DNA from 3 places in the Phytobacter diazotrophicus genome. Region 1 is predicted to be linked to each of the others. Evidence: predicted binding sites of a transcription regulator. Region 1 holds the regulator's gene; each other region holds the start of a gene.
What was found. The regulator PurR, encoded in region 1, represses purine synthesis genes. The targets are predictions, from matches to a motif close to CANGCAAACGTTTGCNTG.
Positions count from the first base shown of each region.

Region 2: a site for PurR is predicted at 1,745-1,762, ahead of tusA (sulfurtransferase TusA). Genes of this name have one in related genera too.
Region 3: a site for PurR is predicted at 2,808-2,825, ahead of pyrD (quinone-dependent dihydroorotate dehydrogenase). Genes of this name have one in related genera too.

Region 1 is NZ_CM125428.1:2,386,813-2,390,977, forward strand. Features, by position in the region: gene punC (purine nucleoside transporter PunC) at 1-988, opposite strand, end outside; gene punR (DNA-binding transcriptional activator PunR) at 1,102-2,013, shown strand; gene purR (HTH-type transcriptional repressor PurR) at 2,030-3,055, opposite strand; gene cydH (cytochrome bd-I oxidase subunit CydH) at 3,354-3,443, shown strand; gene ACS0RQ_RS11715 (MFS transporter) at 3,610-4,165, shown strand, end outside.
Region 2 is NZ_CM125428.1:341,379-345,543, reverse strand. Features, by position in the region: gene ACS0RQ_RS01615 (TRAP transporter small permease) at 1-246, opposite strand, end outside; gene ACS0RQ_RS01610 (TRAP transporter substrate-binding protein) at 270-1,253, opposite strand; gene tusA (sulfurtransferase TusA) at 1,440-1,685, opposite strand; gene ACS0RQ_RS01600 (7-cyano-7-deazaguanine/7-aminomethyl-7-deazaguanine transporter) at 1,990-2,655, shown strand; gene ACS0RQ_RS01595 (DcrB family lipoprotein) at 2,729-3,289, shown strand; gene ACS0RQ_RS01590 (MFS transporter) at 3,290-4,165, opposite strand, start outside.
Region 3 is NZ_CM125428.1:3,627,798-3,631,962, forward strand. Features, by position in the region: gene ACS0RQ_RS17720 (YcbX family protein) at 1-994, shown strand, start outside; gene zapC (cell division protein ZapC) at 991-1,533, opposite strand; gene pyrD (quinone-dependent dihydroorotate dehydrogenase) at 1,702-2,712, opposite strand; gene ssuE (NADPH-dependent FMN reductase) at 2,960-3,541, shown strand; gene pepN (aminopeptidase N) at 3,610-4,165, opposite strand, start outside.

The DNA of each region.
Region 1 (4,165 bases):
CGGTAGCCTGCGGGAAGGGGCGCAACGCCTGAGCTACGACAATCGGATAGATTGCGCCATTTGCCATCGCCATCAGACAGAAAGGGATCAGCAGGGCGGTCAGAGAGGCGCCAGGCATTAACCCCACGCCCCAGGTTGCCGCAACGCTCAATGCGAAGGCCAGCAGCAACCACGGTAATAAACGGGCACCAGACCATTTCTGCAATGCGGCGCGACAGCCGTAGCCCCCGACCAGAAAGGCGATAGTTTGCGGCACATAACTCAGGCCGATAATCGCCGGGCCGTAGCCCATTTCATGAAGAATAAACGGTGAACCGGTAAGCCAGGCAAAAAAGCTGGCTGAGCAGGCGGCATAAATCAGCACGTTGCCACGATAGGCTTTATCACGCAACAGCGCGGCGAAGGTCAGCGGCTGAGCGGTTGTTGCCGGTTTCTGCGCGCCAGGGCGCAGACGCAGTGCCGGAAGCATCAATATGACGGTGATGAAAAACAATGTGGCGAAGATGGCCTGCCAGGAGAAGTGCGCCAGAATCCAGCTACCAAGCAGCGGCGCAAGGGCAGGCGATAACCCTACCAGCGGCATGATGGTGGCAAAAATACGGTTTGTACGCTGCGCCGGATAGTGATCTGTCACCAGCGCCTGCCAGGTCACGGCAGCAGCACAGACCCCGACCGCCTGGACAAAACGCAACACCAGCAACCAGACAGCATCCTGAACCCACAACATACCAAGGCAGCCGACGGCGAAAATGGCCAGGCCGCTTAGCAAAATGGGTTTACGGCCATAGCGATCCGACAGCGGCCCCCAGACCAGTTGAGCAACGGCAAAGCCCGCAAGGAAAAGGCTCAGCGTCGCGCTGACCGCTGCGGCAGAGGTATTTAAATCTTGCTGAATATCGGCGAACGCTGGCAGGTACATATCGGTGGCCAGAAAGCCCAGTACGCTTAAGCCCGCGAGCCAGACTAAAAATCCTTTTCCAGGTTGCATGGCAGATCTCTTTTTTATGGCAGGTTAACAGGGCTCCAGAGTCTAAGGAGTGCAAGTCGGCTTGTGAAACGCTAATATTTGCACATTGGTTTCAAAATTTTTGCAGGCAGATTATGTGGTCAGAATATTCTCTCGAAGTGGTTGATGCCGTGGCGCGAAACGGCAGCTTTAGCGGTGCGGCACAGGAGTTACATCGCGTGCCTTCTGCGGTCAGCTATACCGTGCGTCAGCTTGAAGAGTGGCTGGCGGTGCCGTTGTTTGAACGTCGTCACCGGGATGTGGAGTTGACGCCGGCTGGCGTGTGGTTTTTGAAAGAGGGGCGTTCTGTTATCAAAAAAATGCAGATCACCCGTCAACAATGCCAGCAAATCGCCAACGGCTGGCGGGGGCAGTTATCTATCGCGGTCGATAACATCGTCAAACCGGAACGTACGCGCCAGATGATTGTCGATTTCTATCGCCATTTTAGCGATGTCGAACTGCTGGTCTCCCAGGAGGTGTTTAACGGCGTGTGGGATGCGCTGGCCGACGGGCGTGTCGAACTGGCTATCGGTGCGACCCAGGCGATTCCGGTCGGTGGCCGATATACCTTCCGCGATATGGGCATGCTGAGCTGGAAATGCGTGGTTGCCCGCCATCATCCGCTGGCGACAATGGTATCACCGCTCAGTGATGATACGTTGCGCAACTGGCCCTCACTGGTACGCGAAGATACTTCCCGCTCGCTGCCTAAACGCATCACCTGGCTTTTGGATAATCAGAAACGGGTTGTCGCCCCGGACTGGGAGTCATCTGCGGCCTGTTTGTCAGCCGGACTGTGTATTGGGATGGTGCCTGCGCATTTCGCCCGCCCGTGGATCGATCGCGGTGAGTGGGTTGCGCTGGCACTGGAAAACCCCTTTCCGGACGCCGCCTGTTGTCTGACCTGGCAGCAGAATGATGCCTCACCGGCGCTGAGTTGGTTACTGAGTTATCTGGGCGACAGCGAAACGCTGAACAGGGAATGGCTGCGGGAGCAGGAGTGAGCTGCTCCCGGCAGGATTAACGGCGATAGTCGCGGAACGGACCATCGGCAACCGAGCGGCGTTCAATCAGGCGCGGATGCACTTCAATCGACTGTGACTCTTCACGTTTGTTCACGATACGGTCAAGCAGCATGTTAAACGCGGTTTCCCCCAGCGAGTCTTTCGGCTGGTGAATGGTCGTTAGTGAAGGGGTAAAGAAACGCGAATTACGCACGTTATCATAACCGATCACCGAAATATCCTGCGGCACGCGCAGGCCCATTTCGTCTGCCGCACACAACGCGCCCATTGCCATAATATCGCCGCCGCAGAACACCGCGGTCGGGCGAGAGGACTGGGTCAGGATCTGTTGCATGGCGCGATAGCCGGACTCCGGCTCAAAGTCACCCTGCACGATCCAGTTTTCCGGCACGGTGATATGGGCCTCTTCCATCGCTTTCATAAACCCGCTCAGGCGGCCTGCGCCCGTATTGCGCTCAAGGGGGCCTGGGATAACGCCAATTTCGCGATGGCCGCGTTCAATCAGGTAACGGCCAGCCATATAGCCGCCGGCAAAGGCATTATCGATGACTGTATCGGTAAAATCGGCTTTTGCTTCGCCCCAGTCCATGACCACCATGGGAATGTGGCGATACTCTTCCAGCATACTGAGTAACGATTCCGGATATTCAGAACACATGACCAGCAGGCCATCCACACGTTTTTGCGCCATCATGGACAGATAGGCGCGCTGTTTTTCCAGGTTATTCCAGGCGTTACCGAGAATAAGGGTATAGCCTTTCTGGAAACAATTTTTCTCAACCGCCTCGATGATCTCAGCGAAATAAGCCGCCTCGCTACTGGTCGCCAGCAAGCCAATAGATTTGGTGTGATTGACTTTCAGGCTGCGGGCAACCGCGCTGGGGGAGTAATGTAATTCTTTAATCGCCGCCCAGACGGCGTTACGCGTCTCTTCTGCAACGAAACGCGTCTTGTTAATTACGTGTGATACGGTTGTGGTGGAAACGTTTGCTCGCTTCGCTACGTCTTTAATCGTTGCCATCAGATCTTACTCCAGACCATATCGTAAACTCCTGATAATACATAAGGTAAACGTTTGCCTTCCATCACCCTGTACCCATAGAAGGGATTGCAATACGCCGGGAAAAAGACACTGGACGTCAGGAGGGGAGTCAATGGCCGGTACGCTAATAAATTTAGCGTCGAATTTTGTCTGATCTTGACCAAAAGGGGAAGTGCTAAAACGTGTATCACCCTAAATCCTGCAAGATTTTTACGTTTATTTGTGCAAAAATGCGTTACATCACTTTTTGTGTGGAAATTAATAAGGAGAAAAATTGATGAGCACCGACCTGAAGTTTTCTTTAATGACTACCGTGATTGTACTTGCCCTGATTGTTGCTGCCGGGCTGACTGCCGCACTGCATTGATTTATCCCGAGGGAGAGGCTTCTCTCCCTCGTTTCACCCCTCGATTGTCATCAAATTAGCAATAGTCTTTTCCCATTTCGCTAACTTCTGTTTTTTGTGATTAATGTCATACTTTTGACTTCTGTGACGGTGTCGCGTGTCGACACGGCAATTCCGGAGTCTATTTATGAAGATTAATTTCCCACTGCTTGCCCTGGCGATTGGCGCTTTCGGCATCGGTACGACCGAATTTTCCCCCATGGGGTTACTCCCTGTTATCGCCCAGGGCGTGGATGTCTCGATCCCGGCGGCGGGTATGCTTATTAGCGCTTATGCCATTGGCGTGATGGTTGGAGCACCGTTAATGACGTTGCTGCTTTCACACCGGGCGCGACGTAATGCGCTGGTATTCCTGATGGCGATTTTTACCCTCGGCAATGTGCTCTCGGCACTTTCACCGGATTACACAACACTGATGCTCTCCCGCATTATCACAAGTCTTAACCATGGCGCTTTCTTTGGGTTGGGTTCTGTGGTGGCTGCAAGCGTGGTGGCAAAAGAAAAACAGGCAAGCGCAGTGGCGACCATGTTTATGGGGCTGACTATCGCCAATATTGGCGGTGTGCCCGCAGCAACCTGGCTGGGCGGGGCGATTGGCTGGCGCATGTCGTTCCTTGCTACGGCGGGGCTGGGGGTTATCGCCATGATCAGTCTCTATTTTTCCTTGCCGAAAGGCAGTGCCG
Region 2 (4,165 bases), 2.0 Mb from region 1:
ACGATCCGTGAGCATGTTAACCGCAATGTGGGAACCGGCGCGGTACCCCACCGCCGCGCCAATGAACGTAAAAGTGACCATACAGATGATGGCAATGGGTTCCGGCCATGACTCTCCGCGATTCAATACGTAACGCGAGAAAATGCCAATCGGAATAACAATCGTCATCACCAGCAGTGATATGCCGGCCACCGTCATAGCAAGCAGGTACAGGCGATCCATCCACTTTAAGTAGAGTTCTGACATACATTCTCCGCAGAAAAGTGGGGTTATTTAACGTCAGCGATAGCTTTCATCAGATCCTGATGCTTATCGCCATACTGGGCGCGCACCGGCTCTGTCGCTTTGATAAACACCGATTTATCAATGTCATGAAATTGCACGCCGCCCGCTTTCATTTTATCCAGCGCCTGCTGGGTATAGGCTTCCCAGAGTTTGCGCTGTTCGAACTGTGCTTCACGCGCCAGGGTGAGGATTTTTTTCTGATCATCGGCGCTGAGTTTGTCCCATTTCACTTTGGAGTAGAGCAGCATTTCAGGGGTGATAAAGTGACCGCTGAGGGTATAGTTTTTGGCAACCGGCATATAGTTATGGGCGATAAACGTCGGCGGGTTATTTTCCGCGCCATCAATTACCCCCGTTTGCATGCCGCTATAGACCTCGCTCACTCCCATCGCCACTGAGTTAGCGCCCATCTGTTTTAACGTTGCCAGAGCGACGGGGCTGCCCTGCACGCGAATTTTCATGCCGTTCAGATCTTCGGGCTTAACCACCGGTTTTTTTGTGATGAGATTGCGCGTACCGGAGTCCATCCAGCCCAGAAATACCAGCCGGGATTTCGGATTGGCCGTCAGCTTATCGCCAATCTGTTTACCGATATCGCCATCAATGACCTTGTGCATATGGTCTTCATCCCGGAAGACATACGGCAGGGTGAAAACTTCAATATCCGGGAGAATAGCGGCAACAGGGGCCATTGAGACGCGAATCATATCGATAGCGCCCATTTGCGCCTGCTCGATCATCTGTTTTTCATCGCCCAGAACGCCGCCGGGAAAGACTTTAATCTCCAGCTTGCCGTCCGTTTGTTGTTTGAGTTTTTCACCCATGTTCTGCACAGCAACAATATTGGGATAGCCTTCCGGATGCACATCGGCAGCTTTAATCGTCTGCGCATTAACGGCAGATACAGATAACAGTGACACGGTGGACAGGCACAACGCGGCCAGCAACGGCTTGAAAGTCGTTTTCATCGGGTCTTCTCCAGGGTAGTGAAAGGTAAATGTTAAAACAATGTTTTATTTTTACGCTTAAAAACTAGACTACCGCTGGAAAAGGGAGGGTGAAGCGCCTCACAAAAAGCGCTAAAAAATGAAACGGCGGTTTAAATTGGTGGCAAGGATCGCAAACTGCGTAAAAACGCGGCCTGAAATGGGGAGTTATTGCCCTTTACGCACCAGATAGCGATACGGCAGCGATTGCGTCTCATGGGCCACCAGTTCGTGTTCCATAAAGCGGCAGAACCCCGGAATGTCACGGGTGGTCGCCGGATCGTCAGCAATCACCAGCAGGGTTTCACCCGGCAGCATATTGCGTACGGTTTTGCGCACCATCATCACCGGCTCAGGGCAACGCAGGCCCAGCGCGTCAAGAGTATGGTCGGCGGTAGTAAAGAGGTCGGTCATTTTCGTCTCACACGGGAAAAAACGGCATTAGTTTACGCTGCCCATTTTGTGACGCAAGCCAGGTTAACGATTGCGTTAAAAATAACCATTGCATCGGCGTAATGTTGCAGTATCATTCTGCGGCTTTGCACAGTATCAACACGCGCTATTGGCGCAGCCGTTTGATTAAGGCCAGCGCGCAGGCACCCCGGCGTACATCGAGTACGTAAGGATGACGAGCACTGCCGATGTGAAAATGGCAAGAAAAATAGCGTGTTACATGCTTATTGGGTTCCCTCACCCCAAACACTAAAAAGGTCACAATATGACGCAGTTTTCACAAACTCAGCGCATGAAAGCGCTGTTCTGGCTATCCCTTTTTCACCTGCTGGTGATCACCTCCAGTAACTATCTGGTACAGCTACCGGTTAACATTTTCGGCTTCCATACCACCTGGGGCGCATTCAGTTTCCCGTTTATTTTCCTGGCGACAGATTTAACCGTGCGTATTTTTGGCGCGCCACTCGCCCGACGGATTATTTTCGCTGTGATGGTACCTGCGCTGGTTATCTCCTACGGCATCTCTTCCCTGTTTTACATGGGAAGCTGGCAGGGCTTTGAAGCACTGACTCATTTCAACCTGTTCGTCGCCCGTATCGCTACCGCCAGCTTTATGGCTTACGCGCTGGGGCAGATCCTCGACGTGCATGTCTTTAACCGCCTGCGTCAGAACAAACGCTGGTGGCTGGCGCCTGCGGCCTCAACGGTGTTCGGTAACGCCAGCGACACCCTCGCTTTTTTCTTCATCGCCTTCTGGCACAGCCCGGATCCGTTTATGGCCGAACACTGGATGGAAATCGCCCTGGTGGACTACGCCTTTAAGGTCATTATCAGCATCGCCTTCTTCCTGCCGATGTACGGTGTGTTGTTGAATATGCTGTTGAAAAGACTGGCAGACAAATCTGAAATATCAGCGTTACAGGCCAGTTAAGAGTACGCGATGCCAGTTGTGGTAAGATGGCCCGCATGAGCCGTTATGGCTGTTTATCGAAAGGAAGAAGTCAATGCGCAATCTGGTTAAATATGTCGGTATTGGCCTGCTGGTAATGGGTCTGGCGGCCTGCGACAACAGCGACAGCAAAAAAACACCCGCTCAGGGGGCATCTGCAGAAAGCAACGCGACCGGGCAACCGGTAACACTGCTTGATGGCAAACTCAGCTTCTCGCTGCCCGCAGACATGACCGATCAAAGCGGTAAACTGGGTACGCAGTCTAATAACATGCACGTTTACTCTGACTCAACCGGTCAGAAAGCGGTGATTGTGATTGTGGGCGACGACACTCAGGAAGGGCTGGATACGCTGGCAAAACGTTTGGAAGACCAACAGCGCAACCGCGACCCGCAGTTGCAGGTCGTAACCAACAAATCTATCGAGCTGAAAGGCCAGAAAATGCAGCAGCTCGACAGCATCATCTCTGCCAAAGGTCAAACGGCCTGGTCTACCGTAGTGCTGGGTAAAGTAGATAACAAACTGCTGACTTTGCAGGTGACGCTGCCGGCAGATAACCAGCAGCAGGCGCAGACCGCAGCGGAAAACATTGTTAACACCCTGGTCATCAAGTAATCAGGAAGCGGCCTCCAGCGGAGGCCGCTTTTTTAGCCGCCACGTCAGCACGAACGCTCCCGCTACCAGCACCGCCGTCAGCAGATACACCATCGATACTCCCGACCAGGCCATCAACAGCCCGGCAAGCGGCCCGGTAATTCCCAGCGACATATCCATAAACACCGTGTAGGTGCCCAGCGCCGCGCCCTGATTGTGCTGCGGCACCGCTTTGACCGCCACCACCCCCAGCGCAGGGAAAACCAGCGAGAAGCCTGCCCCGGTCAGGAATACCCCGATTTTCGCCACCAGCGGAGCATCGGCGATACCCACCAGAATCAGGCCGACCACCTCCACCGCCAGGCTTATCATCGCCACATTCAGGCCGCCCAGGCGGTTGATGCTGTTCGGAAACACCAGCCGCGAACCCACGAACGCCAGGCTAAACAGCGTCAGGGCGAAGGCCGCGCCATCCCACCCTTTCGCGTCATAAAAGAAGGTGATAAAGGTGGCAATAACCCCAAAACCAGCCGTACCCAGCGCCAGCCCCATCCCATAAACCCAGACATACCCGAGCACCGCACGAAATGGCAGTGGTTTACCTTTGCTGGCTTTTACTGCCGCACGCGGCAACGCGCAGGCAATCGCAATAAACGCCACTACCATAATGAACCCGCCCAGCCCGCTCAGCCCGGCGTAGTTGTAGCAAATCACGCCAAGCGGCGCCCCCAGCGCCATTGCGCCATAGGTCGCGATACCATTCCAGGAAATAACACGGGCAATATGCAGTGAACCGACCACCCCCACGCCCCAGAGCATCGACCCGGTCCCGGCGAAGCTTTGCCCGACACCGAGAATAATGCGCCCGACGCAGAGCAGCACCAGGCTGACCAGCGG
Region 3 (4,165 bases), 1.2 Mb from region 1:
CGAAGCGGATGGCACCTTTATTACTGCACGACAGTTCCCGCAGATGGTCCGTTTTATTCCCTCTCCCCTGACGGATGGCCTGCATTTAACCGCGCCTGATGGCAGCAGCGCTGTGGTGCGTTTTAATGATTTTGCGCCTCAGAGTGAGCCAACGGAAGTATGGGGAAATCATTTTACTGCCCGGGTTGCCCCCGAACACATCAACCAGTGGCTCAGTGGTTTTTTCGCACGAGACGTTCAGCTTCGCTGGGTGGGGCCGCAAACCACACGCCGGGTAAAACGTTACGAGGATGTTCCACTCTCATTTGCCGATGGCTTTCCGTTTTTATTGACCAACGAAGCCTCATTACGCGATTTACAAAACCGCTGCCCGGCGAGTGTGCAAATGGAACAGTTCCGCCCTAACCTGGTGGTCACGGGTGCCAGTGCCTGGGAAGAGGACACGTGGAAAGTAATACGCATCGGCGATGTCGTCTTTGACGTGGTGAAACCGTGCAGCCGTTGCGTTTTTACCACCGTCAGTCCCGAACGCGGGCAAAAACATCCCGCTGGCGAACCCCTGGCAACCCTCACCCGTTTTCGCACTGCGCAAGATAATGGTGATGTTGATTTCGGTCAGAACTTAATTGCCCGCAATAGTGGGGTCGTCCGGGTAGGTGATGAGGTCGTGGTCCTTTCCAGTGCACCCGCTAAACCCTATGGCGCAGGACAGGCTGTTGAGTCTGTAGAACAAGAGCAGAAAACAGAAGACGTGGTGGATATTGTCTGGCAGGGGCAAAGCTTTCGCGGTAACAATCAGCAAATCTTGCTTGAGCAACTGGAAAATCAGGGGATACGCGTGCCCTATTCCTGTCGGGCGGGCATTTGCGGCTGCTGTCGCATTCGCCTGATTGAGGGTGAGGTCAGCCCGTTGAAAAAATCAGCTATTGCGCAAGATGGTTCTATCCTGAGTTGTAGCTGTGTACCAAAAACCTCAGTTCGCCTGGAAAGTTAAACGGCCTGTTCAAAGCTGAAACTGGCAGCACTGAGCTGCGGTTTCAGCCTGTCATTCATGATCTTAATAGGATCGCCTAATTGCATCGTACGCCCGGCGATAACCACACCCGGCTGGGCCAGCAGGCAAAGTGCGGCATTTTCACCCGGTTCAACGACCAGTAAACTCACCTCTTCGCCGCTGTCACTCATCACGACGCTCGCAGCTTCTCCCGCACAGGGAGACCACGGCTGATTGTAGCTGGTAAAGTGCCAGCTTTTTGGCATTTGCGGCTTCAAAAAACGAATGGCCACCAGTGCATTAAGCACCAGCTCGGCACGTTGTTCGTTAGAAAGCATCAGGTCGCGGCATTTTTCATCAAAGGAGAAGTATAAGGCGGCATCGTCTACACAAAATCCGCAGGGGGAAAACGCATCCGGGGTAAGCATTTTACGGGCAAAACGCGAGCGAAATAACATGCCATTGGCCAGATCGAGCATCATACGATCGTGCTCGTCATCAAAATACCAGCGCCAATTATCGTCAGGTTTAATTCGCATTTTGTTCCCCTCTCTCCGTAAACATCCCTTTGCCTTTTTCATCCTGTGCCGTTTCGCTTATTACGCTAAATAAGCAAAGACTAAAATGTACAAATTAGCAACAATCACGGAATATAAAACAACCAGGGCCGGAAATAAAGCCCTGGTTGTCCGATAGTGAGCAAAAGATTAGATATGGGTAACGATTTCTTTAATCAGTTGCGGTCCTTTAAATATAAAGCCGGAATAAATTTGTACCAGTGATGCTCCTGCGTCCATCTTCTCGCGCGCGGCAATCACGGAGTCGATGCCACCCACGCCGATAATCGGTAAGCGGCCATTTAATTCCTGGGACAGGCGACGAATAATTTCGGTGCTTTTTAATTGCAGCGGACGGCCACTTAACCCACCCGCTTCATCACAATTTTTCATTCCGCGAACCAGTTTTCTGTCCAGCGTTGTATTGGTGGCAATGACGCCATCAATATTATGGCGAACTAAACTGTCGGCCACCTGGATCAATTCTTCCTCGGAAAGATCCGGGGCGATCTTCACAGCAACAGGAACATATTTATGGTGGGTCTGATGAAGCTCATTCTGCTTATTTTTAATGGCACCCAGAAGGTCATCCAGCGCTTCGCCATATTGTAATGTTCGCAGGCCCGGCGTGTTTGGTGAGGAAATATTAATCGCAATATAACCGGCATAGGCATAGATTTTTTCCATACAAATCAGATAGTCATCTTTGCCGTTTTCAACGGGCGTATCTTTATTTTTGCCAATATTAATACCCAGCACGCCGTCAAAATGCGCTTTTTTCACATTCTCAACCAGGTTATCAACGCCCAGATTGTTGAAGCCCATACGGTTGATCAACCCTTCTGCGTCGACCAGGCGGAAGAGGCGCGGCTTGTCATTGCCCGGCTGCGGGCGCGGCGTCACGGTACCGATCTCGATCGCGCCAAACCCCATAGCACCCAGCGCATCGATACATTCACCATTCTTATCGAGGCCAGCGGCAAGTCCCAGTGGGTTTTTAAACGTTAGCCCCATGCACTGTACCGGTTTTTCCGGCACACGCTGACGCACCAGTGCCTCTAGCGGCGTACCCGTAATGCGGCGTAATTGTTGAAAAGTAAATTCATGAGCGCGCTCGGGGTCGAGCTGGAAAAGGGCTTTACGAACGAAGGGGTAGTACATGAACTCTCCTGGATTCCCGGTGTGCAAACCGGGGGCGTATTATCTTTGATTAGCCGAAGAAATGGAATTGACCTTGGGCAAAAAAAGGTGAACTGAACGCAATCGTTTCCTTATCCTTTTCTGCATATTCGTTTTTTAACGTGTTTTCACTAAAAAAATCATTTAGCGGAATATAAAACCTCTGCGACACTGAGAAAATAGTTATCGATGTTTAATAAAACGAAGCAAATGGTTATAAGGAGTGAATATGCGAGTTGTCACCCTGGCGGGAAGCCCGCGTTACCCTTCCCGCTCAAGCGCCCTGCTGGAATATGCGCGCGAACACCTGACGGCCCTTGATGTTGAAGTGTGTCACTGGCATTTGCATAACTTTGTCCCGGAAGATTTGCTCTACGCCCGCTTCGACAGCCCGGCGCTGCAGACACTGCTCGAACAATTACATGAGGCCGATGGGCTGATCATCGCTACCCCGGTGTACAAGGCCTCTTTTTCCGGCGCGCTAAAAACCCTGCTTGATCTGTTCCCCGAACGAGCGCTGGAAGGCAAAGTGGTCCTTCCGGTCGCCACTGGCGGTACCATTGCACATATGCTGGCCGTGGATTATGCGCTCAAGCCAGTTCTGAGCGCACTGAAAGCCCAGGAAGTGTTGCATGGCGTCTTCGCCGATGACAGCCAGGTGGAGGATTATCAGCATAAGCCCCGCTTCACCGCGAATTTGCAGACGCGCCTGGACAGTGCACTGGAAACATTTTGGCAGGCCTTACACCGCCGCGACACGCAAGTCCCCACCTTCGGTGCCCATATACCGGGTGTTGCCAGAGCCTCGTAATAAAAAAACCGGGTCGCGCTGTAGACGCTAACCCGGCTTGTTATCACACAGTGCCTGCCCGCTGAATGTTATGCCAGCGCTTTACTGATTTTCTCATACAGATCGCCTGACAGATTCGGCAATGCTTTGAGTTGCTCAAGCGCCGCACGCATTTTTTCCTGACGTTTCGCATCGTAACGTTTTAAACGAATCAGCGGTTCAATCAGGCGCGAAGCTACCTGCGGGTTACGGCTGTTCAGTTCTGTCAGCATTTCGACCATGAACTGATAGCCGCTACCGTCTTGCGCATGGAATGCTGCCGGGTTGCTGCTGGCAAACGCGCCAATCAGTGAACGCACTCGGTTCGGGTTGCTCATGGTAAACGAACGGTGTTTAAGCAGACCGCGCACGGTATCCAGCACATTTTCTGCCGGGCTGGTGGCCTGAAGGATCAGCCACTTGTCCATCACCAGACCATCCTGATGCCATTTGTCATCGTATTCCTGCATCAGCGCATCACGGCACGGCAGTTGGGCGGCAACCGCGGCAGACAGCGCCGCAAGCGCATCCGTCATGTTATCAGCATTGTGATACTGCTCGCTTACCAGCTTATCGGCCAGTTGCGCGTCGCCGAAGGCCAGATAA